Regions from separate parts of the Paenibacillus tianjinensis genome, predicted to be linked through region 2. Evidence: riboswitches for the same ligand, from Rfam matches in the RefSeq annotation. Region 2 holds a riboswitch; each other region holds the start of a gene.
The links. Region 2 has a riboswitch for cyclic di-AMP ahead of JRJ22_RS08700 (KamA family radical SAM protein). Riboswitches for the same ligand answer to the same signal wherever they lie in the genome.
Positions count from the first base shown of each region.

Region 1: it holds a riboswitch for cyclic di-AMP, as region 2 does, so the genes downstream of both, JRJ22_RS13880 (C40 family peptidase) here and JRJ22_RS08700 (KamA family radical SAM protein) in region 2, are expected to answer to the same signal.
Region 3: it holds a riboswitch for cyclic di-AMP, as region 2 does, so the genes downstream of both, JRJ22_RS00145 (resuscitation-promoting factor) here and JRJ22_RS08700 (KamA family radical SAM protein) in region 2, are expected to answer to the same signal.
Region 4: it holds a riboswitch for cyclic di-AMP, as region 2 does, so the genes downstream of both, JRJ22_RS12715 (NfeD family membrane protein) here and JRJ22_RS08700 (KamA family radical SAM protein) in region 2, are expected to answer to the same signal.

Region 1 covers NZ_CP070969.1:3,135,996-3,140,082, forward strand. The annotation lists gene JRJ22_RS13875 (AAA family ATPase) at 1-1,018, shown strand, start outside; cyclic di-AMP (ydaO/yuaA leader) riboswitch at 1,290-1,424, shown strand; gene JRJ22_RS13880 (C40 family peptidase) at 1,429-1,899, shown strand; gene tnpA (IS200/IS605 family transposase) at 2,104-2,577, shown strand; gene JRJ22_RS13890 (TVP38/TMEM64 family protein) at 2,863-3,420, opposite strand; gene JRJ22_RS13895 (NusG domain II-containing protein) at 3,559-3,948, opposite strand.
Region 2 covers NZ_CP070969.1:2,029,051-2,033,137, reverse strand. The annotation lists gene JRJ22_RS08710 (mannitol-1-phosphate 5-dehydrogenase) at 1-912, opposite strand, end outside; gene JRJ22_RS08705 (HAD family hydrolase) at 968-1,639, opposite strand; cyclic di-AMP (ydaO/yuaA leader) riboswitch at 2,064-2,206, shown strand; gene JRJ22_RS08700 (KamA family radical SAM protein) at 2,343-3,494, shown strand; gene JRJ22_RS08695 (DUF421 domain-containing protein) at 3,504-4,079, opposite strand.
Region 3 covers NZ_CP070969.1:29,900-33,986, forward strand. The annotation lists gene JRJ22_RS00135 (HD domain-containing protein) at 1-109, shown strand, start outside; gene JRJ22_RS00140 (TatD family hydrolase) at 164-934, shown strand; cyclic di-AMP (ydaO/yuaA leader) riboswitch at 1,133-1,359, shown strand; gene JRJ22_RS00145 (resuscitation-promoting factor) at 1,652-2,806, shown strand; gene rnmV (ribonuclease M5) at 2,957-3,508, shown strand; gene rsmA (16S rRNA (adenine(1518)-N(6)/adenine(1519)-N(6))-dimethyltransferase RsmA) at 3,505-4,087, shown strand, end outside.
Region 4 covers NZ_CP070969.1:2,868,352-2,872,438, reverse strand. The annotation lists gene JRJ22_RS12725 (GNAT family N-acetyltransferase) at 1-74, opposite strand, end outside; gene JRJ22_RS12720 (flotillin family protein) at 241-1,662, opposite strand; gene JRJ22_RS12715 (NfeD family membrane protein) at 1,684-2,202, opposite strand; cyclic di-AMP (ydaO/yuaA leader) riboswitch at 2,384-2,571, opposite strand; gene JRJ22_RS12710 (P-loop nucleotide/nucleoside kinase family protein) at 2,885-3,481, shown strand; gene JRJ22_RS12705 (AraC family transcriptional regulator) at 3,562-4,087, opposite strand, start outside.

The DNA.
Region 1 (4,087 bases), 1.1 Mb from region 2:
TCAGCAAAATCATGAGAAATATGTTCGTATAGATTATAGAACAGGACGAGCAATCGACAACCTTTCTGTAACATTAGCCCAAAAGAAGAATGAAAGAGTCGCATTGGAATCCGAAATTCACAGGCTGGAGGCTCAGATTACGAGTGTAATCCCCTCTGTAAACGAAATGAATCGGTTACTGAGGGCCTATCATTTTACTAATTTCAAATTCGCTCATACACAAAATCAAGGGAATTATCGGTTAATCCGCTCAAATGGTGAGGACGTTAATCAAACATTAAGTGAAGGCGAGAAAACGTTTGTTACCTTTCTTTATTTTATGCACTTATTAAACGGTAGCAATAACAGTGATTTAATTACTGAGAATAAAGTTGTTGTGATTGATGACCCAATTTCAAGCTTGGACAGTAACGTATTGTTTATCGTAAGCAATCTGATTTCCAAACTTATAGAAGATGTACGCAACGAAGAAAGTAATATCATTCAGTTGTTTCTTCTAACGCATAATGTCTATTTTCACAAGGAAATTACGTTTTCAAAAAACCGGCCCAAAAATGGCGCTAGGATGGCGGATGAGACATTTTGGATTATCCGAAAATGGAATGATGTAACCGAATCAACCCCGTATAACAGCAACCCGATTAAAAGCTCGTATGAGTTAATGTGGCAGGAATTAAAGTCAGCCAATCACAGCTCTTCCATCACCGTTCAGAATTTGATTCGTAGAATCATTGAAAATTATTTTAAAATCTATGGTAATTACAGCGATCAGGACATTATTGATAAATTCGAGGAGGATGAGAAGGTCATATGTAAATCCTTAATCTCCTGGGCCAATGATGGTTCTCACTTTGCAGGAGATGATTTGTATATCGAGCACCCGATGGATACAGTCAGTAAGTACTTACGGGTATTTGAAAAGATATTCGTGGTTACACATCATCATGCCCATTATAAAATGATGATGGGAATTGAAGAATCTCTGGGATCGGCTTTGGAACAAACACAGGTATCGTAATCGAAAACGTAATATCAATTAAACGACATATACGGGATTAGAAGACGAGGAGGAAGTAACTACTCGTCTTTTTATATACACCAAAGATATTGGAATATATTACAAAAACGTTACTATTGTTTCAGACAAAGAATGATATTGAGTGGTTATTATAAAGCAAAAATATGGAGAAACAATGAAGAAAGTATGTAGAAAATACGTTAATAGTTAAATTTTTAGAAGGATTGACAGGGGGGCCTACTATCTATTAAAGTGTTAATAGTTACAAAATATTAATAAGTTGCCGAATTTCAGCGTTGAAAACGGGGGAACCATTTTTTGGGTGAATTATTCTTGCATAAAAGGGAATATAGGGAACCTTTAACCGAATCCTCAGCTAACTCCGTAGGCATTGAAGGGAGAACAAGTTTCTGAAGAAAGTCATCGTATCCATGTTGGCAGCCTCATTTATATTTGCTTCTGCAGCACCAGGTACATATGCTAGCGAGGTAACCTTGGACAGTGTTGTGAATCGGGTCGTAGGAACCCCTTATCTTTATGGAGGAACCACAACTTCAGGCTTTGATTGTTCCGGATTTATTCTATATGTACTTAAGAAGTTCAATGTAGATGACCTTCCGCGCACTTCTCAATCGCAGGCTAAAACTGGCATTCCTGTAGCCAAAGATGATTTACGTGAGGGTGACCTCGTCTTTTTTAACACATTTGGTTCTGGAATTTCGCATGCGGGCATTTACGTAGGTGATAACAAGTTCGCTCACTCTTCCAGCAGTAAGGGCGTAAGAATCAGCAGCTTGTCAGAGGCGTATTATAAGGAGCGATATGTAACAGCTCGCCGTGTAGTCAGTGAAAACAGCTATTCTGAAATGGTGAGCCGTTAATTGAAAGTTTTCTGCATGTGGAGTAATGAAGATCGCCTCTAACTAGAGAGGCGATCTTTTTATTATGGCTTTAGCCAGTTGAGTGCGTGAAACGCGCGAAACAAAAAACCACCCGCTATGCGGGTGGAGGGACTGAGGGTTTGACCACTAAGACCATTCCGATAGAATTGAGATGTTCAGGCTCAAAGGAAGGAATGGTCAAAGATGGCAAACAAGAGCTATAGTCTAGCTCACACGAAGTGGATGTGCAAATATCATATCGTGTTCACCCCGAAGTATAGACGGAAAGAAATATATAATCAAGTGAGGAAAGATCTGATCGAAATCTTCAAGCGTTTATGTAAATACAAAGGAGTAGAAATCATAGAGGGACATATGATGCCGGATCATGTGCACATGCTGGTAGCGATACCGCCGAAGATCGCTGTGTCCACGTTCATGGGATATCTGAAGGGAAAAAGTTCGCTCATGATCTTTGAGAAGCATGCGGGGTTAAAGTACAAGTATGGGAATCGGAAGTTTTGGGCGGAAGGATACTACGTGAGCACAGTGGGACTAAATGAAGCCACGGTAGCCAAATATATCCGTGAACAAGAAGCACATGACCAAGCGATAGATAAACTGAGTGTAAAAGAATACGAAGATCCATTCAGTGACAAAAGGAACAAAAAGAAGTAAGCCCGTTTAACGGGTGAGTGAAGATGACAAATAACACTGAGCCTAAACAATGTGTGGTCAGGCTAGCGTCTTTAGGCGCAGTTTGGCAACAAGGGGTTATACCCCTAGAGCAAACCACCCGTTGGACGGGTGGTCCTGATTTGAATAGGCTATTCTTATTCCGTAAGCTTGTTTGAGGATTGTTCTTATTGAGAAGTAGGGTAAGGTACATGCGATGGATTCTCATGATAAGTATAGAAAGGGCTGTCTCAGCGTTGTTAACTAATAAATTTTTATTCCCTGTACTTAGTAGTGTCTTCTTTTACTAACCGTGAAAATGATTAGAATGAGTACGATACTTATTAAAATCAAAGCCACACTGAGATATTCCTTGCTGAGAATCAGCAATTGCTGAATAGAATAAGCCTCTATAATCAGAGCTGGCAGCTTTCCAAGCATAGTTGCTAATCCAAAAGTGACCCAGCTAACACGACTAACGGAACTCGATATATTAACCAATCCTGAAGGGATAAACGGGAGTATTCTTAAAGCAAGAATAAGAAAGAATGCTTCATAACCAGAAGTTTGTTGAAGTCTCTTCAAATATTTATTCTCATTTTTTATACCTCGTATTAAGGACAAGAACCCCCTGCGATAGAGAACAAAGCTAACAATTGCCCCAAGCACTTCTCCGAAAAAGGAAATCATCATTCCGTTGAGAAAACCGAAAAAGGTGATGTTAGCTCCTGTGAGAAATACACTAGGGATGAATGCAAAAATGCTTATTAATATATTTAAAACCAGACTTAAGATAATGGCGAAATAACCACTTTCACCTAACAATTCAACGATGTGCGTAGTCATACAAAATCCTTTCCTTTTTTATTTGAGATAACCTGAGCTCATTATAACAGGTAAATAAAAAGCTAAACATAGATCTCTGATTCTACGTTTAGCCCAATATATGTGCTTATGGAATAGTTCGTTTTTTATTTAAGAAAGTTATAGGATCGCATCTATATCATCAGTTGAATTAGGCTTTACTTCAACAATCATTCGCAGAGGTAGGCAAATGATAGATTGTCTTGGTCTTGATATTAAACCAAAGCTAAAACAGATTTTTTGCGGGCAGTCCGATTCAATTACTTCGATCCCTCTATCATGAACTTTGAGTATATCGTATCCTCTTTTTGTTTGAATCTTGATAATTTGGGGCTCATCCGTGAGTTCTACCTCTTTATATAGTTTATTATCTATACGTATACTTGCATAAGTACCGGTATTGGGCTGGTCCTTTCTAAGCAACTCTACTCCTAAAAGAGTCAGGGCTATTAGCAAAATACATGTGATAAGAATTAAATCCGCTTTCTTAATGCCAATTTTCTTCATCATCTTGTTCATCTCCAGCTTAACAGATAGTCTCATAGTATCTGAAAATAGTGTGTAAACTATGTGGAGGTATTTAAAAAATCAGAAAACCGTGTTTTTCTTATTGTGCGAAGAAAATAAAGTATAAGACCGGAGTTGTTGA
Region 2 (4,087 bases):
AATTAACCGTTCAGTAGGAGAAAGTTTTCGTAGCGGGGAACGTGCAACCCTGGTGATGGAATCATTAAAATGGGGATTCTCGAACCTTTTCATCATTTTGTTTATATATTTATGATGCGCTGCAGGATCAAACCCATATAAATGTACAAGTAATGCCCCGGTTTCTTGAAGAACGCCTCGTACACGGGATCGGATTCCAGGATCGGACATTGCCTCCTGAATACTGCTATATCCCTCCAGATAACCGAAATAAGCTGCGCAGCAGTGCCCTGTATTTACGGTATATAGCTTTCGCTCAAGGTACGGATCTAAAGAATTGACATAGTGAGCACCTTGGATTTCGTTATATCCACTCATTATCTCACTGCGGGGAATAACCCATTCTTTGTAAGGCTCAACAAGGATTTCAAGCGAATCTTTATTTTTTTGCACAGGTACTATCCGATCCACCATAACATTGGGAAAAGCTATGCAGTGGTCTGCCTTTTCTCTGAAGGAGTGCTTCAGATGAAGATATACGGATTCCTTTAATCTCCTGCTGCTCTTAATCCCATTCTCGCAGGCAAACACATGAAGCGGTTTAGGATTATCGCTTTTAAGTCTGAGCTCTATTCCCCTGGCTATTGAACTGGCGATATCCTTGAGTGCCAATATTCCCACTGCCGTTGTTACAATTTCAGCCTCCGCTATAGCTTTTGCCACATCATCAGCTTCCCCTATATGAATCGCTGTTACATTACTCACTATAAAACTGTCCCGGTCCTCATTGGCCAAAGTCACTTGATATTGACCACGCTTCTGCAGTTGAGTGATTTGTTTCTTATTCCGTCCGACAAAACAAACCTTGTAGCCTGATTTCGACAGCATTGGACCAATAAACCCTCTGCCAATATTTCCAGCGCCAAAATGCACTGCTCTCAATAAGGCGTCCCCCTTGTATTAAGATTCGTTTCGGTTTCAGCGTTCTTTAACCAGTTTTCTGGAAGCAGCGACGGGTAAGGACATGATCAAAATCGAGGTGACTTAAGCTTTCTATGATGTGATGCGAGGGTTCAAACTCCAGGAAACTTGTAATATTATTGGGGATAACGACACAGTTCATCCCCGCTGCTGCGGCTGCCTTAGACCCATTCGGTGAATCTTCAATAGCCACAGCCTCATCAGGCATAATCCCCAGACAAGTTAAAGCCTGATTGTATAATTCAGGGTCCGGTTTCACATTTTCAACATGATCCGACGTCCGTATACACTCGAAATAATGCCGGATCCCCAATTGATCCAGATATTTCTCCACCCATTCCATAGATGAGCTGGACGCCAGCCCCATACGCAACCCAACTTCTTTGGCTGAATCCAAATAATACTGGATTCCCGGACGTATCGTCTCAAGCTCCATAAGTTTACTATGTCTCTGCTGAACAGCTCTTTTGAAATCCTCCTTGTCGATAGGAAGCTTCAAATCTGTCATAAGATATTCGTACGGATTAAAGGTGTTTAAACTGGTTCCGATACAGGTGGAGTACTGTTCAAGCGTCAATTCTACTCCATGCTCTTCGTAAGCCTCACTAAATGCCGTGTACCAAGCCGTTTCGGTGTCGATAATCGTTCCATCAAAATCAAATATGATACCCTTGATCAAACTCAATCATCTCCCTCAGTTTTAGTTGGTTGGGTTAGAATATCTTACGCAAAACAGGGGCGAAGTTCTACAAAAGGCCGGTTTTGCTGGCTTTTGCTTATAAAAACCATAACAAAGGATTTCCAAATACGTCAAGCGCGGCAGAAAGCTTTACATGATATGAAAGCGCTTGCAGTGATGTTAAATTGGCAGTCTACTGACGGAACGAACAAGCTGTTTCGGCATTCCCTTAACTGTCTCTGTAAGAACGTGAAACCCTTGGGACAGCAGGATTTACGCAATTACCGAACAGAAACGCAACTGCCTGGAATTATTTCTCTGTCCCAGGTGGACGAGAGTAACCAGAAAAAAATTTTTTGAGCTCAAAAAATAAGCGATTAAAAGGTGCGGGAATACTTTTGACATTTCAAAGCAACATGGGTATACTTTACCTACGCTTAATTTCCAGAATTTACAGCTGGAAAGCGGGGGAACCAGTCAATTGGGGCGAATCATTCAAATTAGAGTGTAGGGTACCATCTTACCCGAGTCCGTCAGCTAACCTCGTCAGTAGTGGATGGGTCTGCTTTTTTGTAACTTACATCACAGAGACCCTTTTCTAAGGGTCTCTTTTTGTGCTGTTTTGACCCTGCTGGCAGCAGTTAGGCTATTGATACCAAGGCTCCCTCCTTCTCACACAAATGAGATTAAAGGAGAGATTTATTTGGAAAAGGTAAGGTACATAACGGATATCAATAAGATTGAGATGATCTCTGGGCCGGAAAAGGAGAGACTTAAGGTAGTCACGGACAAATTTGTATTTCGAGTGAATGATTACTATCTTTCACTGATTGATTGGGACAATCCGGAAGACCCTATTCGAAAGCTCGTGATTCCGGGTGAAGGTGAACTAACGGAGTACGGGCGCTGGGACGCCTCAGATGAGGATACAAATTATGTTGTGCCCGGATGCCAGCATAAATACAAGACCACAGCTCTCCTAATCGTATCCGAAGTCTGCGGGGCTTACTGCCGGTATTGCTTCCGTAAGCGTTTATTCCGTAATGATGTCAAAGAAGCAGTGTCCGATGTTTCGCCAGGTCTGGAGTATATCGCTAACCATCCGGAGATAAACAATGTGCTTCTTACCGGCGGAGACAGTTTAATCCTCTCCACCCCCAAACTTCGTTCAATCATTGAGAGATTAAGAGCCATTGATCATGTAAAAATTATCCGTCTCGGTTCCAAAATCCCCGTATATAATCCAATGCGTATATCCGAGGACAATGAACTGCTCGAGCTAATCCGGTCCCACTCCACCAAAGACAGACGGATATATGTGATGGCTCATATTAATCACCCCCGGGAAATTACAGAAGAAGCAAAAAGAGCCTTTTCAGCCCTCCATAATGCTGGCGCAATTGTCGTCAATCAGACACCGATCCTTAAAGGCATTAATGATAATCCTGTTGTTTTGGGAGAACTCCTGGACCGGCTTTCCTGGGCAGGTGTTACCCCTTATTACTTTTTTATTAACCGTCCGGTCGCCGGCAACCGGGAATTTGTACTGCCGCTTGCCCGTGTTTATCAAATTGTAGAAGAAGCTAAGGCAAGAACCTCTGGACTAGGTAAAAGAGTACGGTTATCTATGAGCCATTCCTCCGGCAAAATAGAAATTCTGGCAATTGACCAGGGCAAGGCGTATCTCAAATACCATCAGTCAAGAGATCAAAAATACGGCAAGTTCATGATTCTGGATTGTCCCGATGATGCAGAATGGTTCGATGACCTTCCAGGAAATGAACAGCATTGGAGCAAACCAGCAAGAAAAAACGTGGAAAGTGTTATTACTGTCGCTTGTCAGAAACCGACCTAAAAACTGCCACTACTGCAGGGTTGAGTCCACCCCGCTCTCATGGTGGTCTTGAATCACTTCTTTGAATAGAGGGCCCTGTTCCTTCTTGTCTTGCGGCTTCAAGCCAAGCATACGTTCCAATTCCCCGATCGTCACTGGCTTGGCATGCCGCATCAGTTCGTATCCTAATTGGCCGTTGGGTTCAAGGGTAGCGGTTTTGACATCTTTGAAACTCGAAATCCCCTGCTCTCTAAGCCTTATTTCAAGTTGGTCTACTGACATGCGGATAGCGCGGAGATTATGTACATTTATTTGTCCGTTCTCAATAACGGTCTTTGATTTGCCGCTTAGTAATTTCTCAAGCCAATTATATTTTAATTGTAAATATTCAATCAGGAGTAATGACAAAATAAATACCGTGGCAGAGCCAACAGCTTTCCATAATTCATGATTCGCAATGGGTTGAACTATTGTAGTACCGATTGAGATCATAATTACTGTCGTGGCTATGCTCATTTGTGAAATTGATTTTCTGCCCGCAATTCTCAGAAGGATTATACCTACTACCACTAGAAAAGCCGATTTCCATATCCAATCCAGATCCATCACATAGT
Region 3 (4,087 bases), 2.0 Mb from region 2:
CATCAGCGGGATTCACCGCGGCAGATATCATCTGTATTTCCCGCAGGATAAGCTGCAGAAAGCACTTTCACAGCTACCGTCCTCCGTAGCAGGGATTTTTGCAAAATAATACAAAAAAAGTTGGAATTCATCATAGAAATGATGACAGAAAGGAAGCTGCGTTATGCAATTATTTGACACCCATACCCATTTGGATGCTCCGCAATTCGACGAGGACCGTGAACAGGTAATCGCGCGTGCGCTGGAAGCCGGAGTGACTAAAATGATCAATATCGGATTTAACCGGGAAACGATCCCGACGACCATGAAATTGGCGGAAACCTATGATTATATTTATGCAGCCGTCGGATGGCATCCTGTAGATGCCATTGACATGAAGGACGGGGATCTGGAATGGATCGCTTCGTTATGCAGCCATCCCAAAGTAGTCGCCATCGGCGAAATCGGACTGGACTATTACTGGGATACCTCCCCCAAAGAGGTACAGCAGGAAGTACTCCGCAAGCAAATCGGGCTAGCCCGGGAACTGGGAATGCCGATCTGTATTCATAACCGGGATGCCCATGAGGATGTGGTTCGGATTCTGCGCGAAGAGAAAGCAAACGAGGTCGGCGGAGTAATGCACTCTTTCTCCGGCAGCTGGGAAACCGCCAAAATGTGCCTGGATCTTGGCTTCCATTTGTCCTTCGGCGGACCCATTACTTTCAAGAATGCAAGGGTTCCCAAAGAGGTGCTTGAGAAGACTCCGCTGGACCGTCTGCTGATTGAAACGGACTCGCCTTATTTGACCCCGCACCCCTTCAGAGGGAAGCGAAATGAGAGCGGTTATGTCAGGCTGGTAGCAGAAGCAGCCGCGGAAATAAAAGGGATTGATTTACAGGAATTGGCGGAAATTACGTATGCGAACGCACTGGTACGATTTGGGATTGTCTGAAATCGGGAGGAAAACCGGTGAAAAAAGAAGTATAGCCGATATATTAAACTTTTTTAATCTCAAAATGGCTGATTATTACAATATTTTAACCATATTTCTGCGTAAACGTTGTTGAATCGTCCTTTACAACATGCATCAAAACAGGATATCATCTTTTCAGTGCAGTGAGCTGTTGTTAGTGTAACAGTCACTGATTCATGGATCGTCTCGCTGAGTCTCCGTATGGAGAACGGGGGAACCAATATTGCACTGCCGCATGAACGTACATAGAGTACAACACGAAATGCCGCAGACACTATTTGATTTCTTTATGTGGTCTCGGGGTGAATTTGAGGGCAACCGCCGTGAGCGGGTGACCTGAGATAGGGCGTCTCTCTTATGCCCGAACCCGACAGCTAACCTCGTAAGCGCCAGTAAGAGAGGAAACCTCGTGCATAAACATTCTCGCGTATTCTGACATCCGGAGAAGCCACGAAAGAGTCCTCTATGAACTCTTTTTAGGCTTCTTTTGTTTTGAATAATGTGAATGTCCCCAGCATACTGTTGTATAACAGGTGATCTGGAGCTGCTATGCCGAGCAGGCGATCCATGAGCAGGAAACGCTGAAGCAATGCGGGCGTATCCTGTTGCAATCTCAAACTTAGTTTCGTCTGAAATCATTCAGTCTTCTTAGATATACTACTTGGACGACGGGGCTATGTAAGGAGGATGGAGAGAGTGGGCGTATTCCAACCAGAGGTATCCCATGATTCGCAATCATCCAGCAGGTCTTTCGCATTACGGTGGAAGCAAGTGAATCCTCGCGTACTTTCGCTTGCAGGTGTGGTATCAATCGTTATCGCGCTGCTTATTCTGCTGTACGTACACGGTCAAGGCAATAAAGTTATAAATTTAGTAATAGACGGTGAAGTACTGACGCTGGAGACGCGTGAAGCGCTGCTCAGCGACGTGCTGGCAAAAGAACAAATTTCGCTGCTGCCGCATGATGAAGTATCCATTGGCCTTAGTGATGAAATACAAGACGGCGACCGTGTCGTAATTACCCGAGCGCAGAAGCTCACGCTTACTGCAGATGGTACAACCAAAACGTTGTACACCACTGAGGATAAACTCGGTGAGGCCATCCAAAAACTAGGTTATAGCCTGGAGAGCAATGACAAGATTTTCCCTTCGCTTGAAACCGCAGTTTCACCCGGTATGGAAGTTAAGATTGTACGTGTCACCAAACAAATGGTGGAACGGACCGTAAGCTTGCCTTTCCGGGTCATCAAAACCGCAGACCCTTCCCTGTACAAGGGAGACGTAAGAGTGGCACAGGCAGGCAAACCAGGCGCGATCATCCAGCATATCGAAAAGACTTATCAGGACGGTAAGCTGGTATCCATGAGCATGGTCGGCAAGGAAGTTCAGACGGTTACCAAAGACAAGGTTATTGCCGTTGGAACTAAGGCACTTCCCAAAGCAACTGTAGCTGCAGCAACTTCCACCAAAAAAACTACCTCCAGTTCAGCCAAAACTACTGCAGCAAGCAACGTCGTGCACAAGGCAGGCGTAGATTTTGAGTATAAGAGAATGATCAAAAATGTCTCCATGACCGCTTATTCTTCCGAAGAGCCGGGAATTGGAACAAAAACAGCTTCCGGAACACGCGTAACGGAAGGCCGTACTATTGCTGTTGATCCAGATGTAATACCTATCGGCTGGTGGGTGTACATTGAGGGATTAGGGTTTCGCCGTGCAGAGGATACAGGCGGTGCCATCCAAGGCAACAAGATCGATGTATACTACGATTCACTGAGTAACGCCCGTAATTTCGGCCGGAAATCCCGTACGATCTATGTGATCGGACCTGTGAAGCCGGAGCTGAATTAAGGCGGCTGTATTTTGCAAATTAGTGATTAATACGATATAGTGAGGGTAGCACTTTACGAACGGTCTAGCTCATCACTTATACATTCTTTAGCCAAAAAGAAGAGGAGCGAATCCTCTTCTTTTTGTGTTGCACCTGGAAGGAGCGTAACGATGATCAAGGAATTAATTGTGGTGGAAGGCAAAAGTGATACGGTAGCCGTTAAACGGGCGGTAGAGGCCGATACGATAGAGACGGGCGGATCCGCAGTAGACCGCAAGGTCATTGCCAAAATTGCGCTGGCGATGGAGCGCAGAGGGGTTATAATCCTTACGGATCCTGACCATGCTGGAGAACGCATACGCAAGATTGTATCGTCCAAGGTACCGGGCTGCAAGCATGCCTTTATACCGGAGAAGGATGCTACCCGAAGAGGCGATATCGGTGTAGAGAATGCTTCGCCAGAAGCGATCCGCCATGCACTTGAGCATGTGCATACGTCCTTTGAGGGGGCACCGGCTCTAATCGGGCTTGATGATCTGATGGCAGCCGGAATGCTGGTGCATCCGGCAGCGGCAGAACGGAGAATGGCACTCGGCAATGCGCTGGGCATTGGCTACTGTAACGGCAAGCAGCTTTTCAAGCGGCTGGCGATGTTTGGTATTACGCGGGAGGAATTCGAAGCAGCCCTCGCGCAAATTGATCAGGGAGGCATTACTACATGAGCGGACATGAGAACATCTCATCCCCAACACGGACTAAGGAAATCATTCAGCGCTACGGATTTTCGTTCAAAAAAAGCTTGGGTCAGAACTTTCTGATCGACCAGAATATTCTGGATAAAATTGTTGAAGCCGCGGGGCTTAGCGCTTCGTCAGGCGCTTTGGAGATCGGCCCGGGTATTGGCGCGTTAACGGAGCGGCTCGCCATGGAGGCAGGGGCGGTTACTGCGGTAGAAATTGACCGTCGTCTGATCCCGATCCTGCGGGATGTGCTGGCTGCTTATCCGCATGTCAAGGTGCGCAATGATGATGTGCTGAAAGTGAATCTGCAGGAGCTGTTTGCTGAAGATTTCGCTTCCGTGGAGAAAGTTAGTGTTGTGGCCAATTTGCCGTATTATGTGACGACGCCTATCCTCATGAAACTGCTGGAGGAGAAGCTTCCGCTTGATAATATTGTCGTCATGATCCAGAAGGAGGTTGCCGAGCGTATGGCGGCTTCCCCGGGCGGCAAGGAATATGGCAGCTTAAGCATTGCCGTGCAATATTACAGCGAGCCTGAGCTGGTCTGCATTGTACCGCGCA
Region 4 (4,087 bases), 840 kb from region 2:
TATTCAATCAGGCATTCACGGATAATCCGTTCGATTGGGCCATTGTCTGAAATTTGGATCTGTCTTATGTTCATCTGTATTCTGCCCCCAACAATCCTAATCTGTTTTATTTTGCTATTATACAGGATTAAGAAGGCTTGAACTACTGATCCCGGCTCAAACAAATGAAACCAGCCCAGTACGGCGCGAAAAGCTTTTGCCGCGATACTGAGCTGGTTTGAATAATACTTCGATAATGGATTACTGTTCTTTAGTTCTGCCGAGCAGCCCGCTAATCGCCTCGGTCACGTTCATACCGGTAAGTGTCTGGGTCAGTTCAGGAATCTGGGTCATGATTTTGGCGATATCCCCGGTAATTTTGTTCACACCGGATGAAGCTCCATCCTGGGAAATCACTGTAATCTTATCGACCTTAGCCAGCGGGGAAGCGATTTTATCAGCCAGCTCTGGCAGAACCTTTAAGAATTCCACCGTGAGCGCGGCTTGCGTGAACTGTTTATACGCTTCCGCTTTCTTCTCTAGTGCCCCTGCTTCGGCCGCACCGGCCAGTTGAACAATCTCAGCGTTTGCTTTCCCCTTCGCAAGTTCTGCTTCCGCTGTTGCCAGCCCGCGTCTGGTCGTTGTGGCAGCCTCTGCTTCGGCCTCAAGAATTTGCCGCTGCTTGGCCGCTTCCGCTCTCATAATCGTTGCCTGGTTTTCCGCCTGAGCAGGCTTAATCACCGTTGCCTCCAGCTCCTTCTGTCTCAGCTCAACTTCGATTTCCCGGACGGTCCGGTTGGCTTCCGCTTCCATCTGCGTAATTTTGACCTGTTCTGTAACCAGCGACTGCTTGATTTTATTCTGCTGCAATTCATACGCAAGATCCGCCTGCGCCTTCTTCACTTCCGTCTCCAGCTTAAAGTCCGCCTGCTTAATGTTCAGATCCTTCTCAAACAAGGATTCTTTGGCGCGGGCAGCAGTTTCCGCTTCAATGGTCGCCTGATGCGCATTGGCTTTGGCAATGGAAGATTCTTTCTCCGCCTCGGCCTGCTTGATCTGGATGTCACGTTCCGCTTCCGCTTTGGCAATGCTTGCATCACGGCGGATGCGCTCAATTTCCGGAACGCCCATATTGTCGATATACCCTTTGTCGTCGGTAATTTTCTTAATAGTGAAGCTGACCACTTCCAGTCCCATCTTGTCGAGGTCTTCCGAGCAGGTTTCCCGCATCTTACTGTTGATTTCGTCAGGTGTCTTTAGAATCGATTCAACCGTTAATTGTCCGATCAAGCCGCGTAAATGCCCTTCCACCGAATGCAGGATTATCGTCTCGCGGTCTTCTTCCGGCCGGTCGATAAACTGCTCACTGGCCGTCAGAATAGCAGTAGGGTCACTTTTGATCTTAATCTGGGCCACTGCCTCCAAGTTGAGCTTGATGCCTTGCCGGGAGAACATCGCCTGCGCTGGGATGACATCAAAGCTCATCAGCATCATGGAGATAGTCTTGCTGTTCTGGAAGCCGGGGATGACGAATGTCCCTCCGCCCTGCACCACTCTCTTCCCGCCGAGGCCGAACACAATCATTGCCTGATTGGGCGGAACTTTTTTATAAGCGTTCACGATACTAAGTAGAGCCAGCAGGATTACAACAACAATAGCCGCGATTGTATAAAGAATTACCATTAGTTCGACACTCCCTGTTATTTATAATTGTTCAAATTCTCTCTCAAATAGAGTTACTGTTGCCATTCCTTTATCCACCTTCAAAATAATTACTCTGTCGCCTTTTGCAAGCTGCTGGCCGGCTTCTGCTCTCACCCCAAGGGAGCGCATCGTTCCGTGCAGCACATATTTCATTTCCCCAACCGCACCATCCATTGCAGGAATGCTGATGTATCCGAGCTGGCCCGCCTGTTCATAGTCCATTTCATTCATGCTGCTGTCATACCGGGTCATCACCCGGGCCAGCACTACATACATCAGACAGCCTAGCAGCAACGCAACCACGGTGGAGATCAGGACCACTGCAAGCATCGTCATCCCGCTGAACCGGGTAAACACATAACCCGTTCCGCCCCAGACCGTGACAAACACCATCAGCGGAAGTATGGGCACAAAGCCCGGACCTCCGGCATCACCGCCTCCCACATGCATGTGACCTGCCAGGCCATGCCCATGAAATCCGCCGCTGAGGAGGAGCAGTAGTCCTACCCAGAAGCACACGATAAATACAGTAATGATATTAATCCCACCTTTTAGCACTTCATATCGAATAATAGTATTTAATTTTGTTGTTATAAGAATTTTACTTCTCATACAGATCGACAATCCAACCTGTAGGCGCAGCAAAAAGACCACAGAAGCGGCAGGGCTCTCCGTGGTCGGTTAATCGATCATGGCGCTCATCCTCTCTCTTCGAGGCTTACGGGGTTAGCTGACGGATTCGGGCAGCGAGATTGCCCTACCCTGCCGGATATGCTAATCAGCACTCAGCAAGGATTCACCCCGGGGTGAACGGCAGCGGTCTGAGCGAACGCTGTCTTCACCATTGGTTCCCCCGTTCCCATTAACGGAATTCAGCCATTTGAGAACAGTTATAGTATTCGGTTGCTGATTTGAATCTTACGCCTGCGGCCGTTTAATGTAAAACCTTAAGTGTGGAAAAAAAAGACAGAGAATGCCGCCTCTTCACGAATGAAGGCGTATTCTTTAACTTCGCTCTTAAGCGGTCGATGATTTACTCATGATTACGCCGTTTCTCATAAGCTGTCCCGTCGGGCAATACAAGCTCCGCTATCATAAGCCCGATTCCCTCTCCTATTTTGATTACCAGCATACAGGTAAGTCATGTTACGATAGGGGAGCTGATAATCAACCCGACTCGTATAGTAAGGAGCCTACTGCAATGAACAAACTCGTCTTTTTCCTGGGTCCGGCAGGCGCCGGTAAAACCACATTAGCCAAGGCTGTCGCTTCCCGCCGTAAAGCCGCCTTTTTCGACATGGATATTTTATTGAGGCCTGCGGCAGATGCTATTATGACTATGCACGGACTAGATCCCACTGATAGGGACTCGGCAGAATATAAAAGACTGTGCCGCGACCTGGGGTACCGGATCACAATGGATGCCGCACTTGATAATCTTGGCCTGGACAGCGATGTTTTTGTGGTGGGCCCATTTACGAAGGAAGCGGCGAATCCCGGCTGGATTGAAAACGAGCTGAGCCGGATTGGCCTTACACTGCAGGAGGTTGAAGTCAAGGTCGTGCTGGTCACATTAGCTGACGAGGAGCTGTTCCGCGAGCGGATACAAGGCAGGCATTCCCCGCTGGATGACTGGAAGTTCCGGAATTGGGAGGTCTTCCGCTCTTCACTGGGCAGCCGTACGGTTACATGGCCGCTGCCCGAAGCAAACGTGGCGCTAATCGACAATTCGCATCCTGATCTAGCGGTCACTACTGAGCTCGTAGAGCAGTTTATCTATCAAGATGATGATGTATAAATCGAATCAAGAACATTCTACGGTGCAGTTTCAATCTGGGTAGGAGCATTTTTTATTGCCCTGGGTATTTTACAATTTATTTAATCCAAACCGTGCAGCTGCTTGAACTGCTCAGGCTTCATTCCGGTTAACCGTTTGAACACCGCGCAGAAGTAGCTCGCGTTCTCAAAACCTGTCAGCTGTGCGATTTCGTACAGTTTTTTTTCACGTTCCTGATACATCAATTGCTTGCTCCGGTTAATGCGCTGCTTATTGATATAGGTTACCGGCCGGTCATGAACCGTACGCTGAAACAGCCTGCACAAATATTGCGGAGAAACAGAGATTACCTCCGCCAGCTCCTTTAAGGTCAGTGTCCGGTGCAGATGAAGCTCAATATGCTCCAGCACCGGTTTGATCCGCTCAAGCTCATCCTCCTTATTCGGGGCAGGAGGCAGATTTCTTTTCAAATCCAGCAGCAGCGAGTACAGCAGCTTGGAACGTTCCATGTTCACTTCGAGATCGTTGCCACCCGGCAGCAGCAGCATTTCTTTAAGCGGAGCAAGAAGTTCAGCTTCCCTTAATCTCCAGATACCTGACTCGCGGATGCCCGCATACGACAGCATC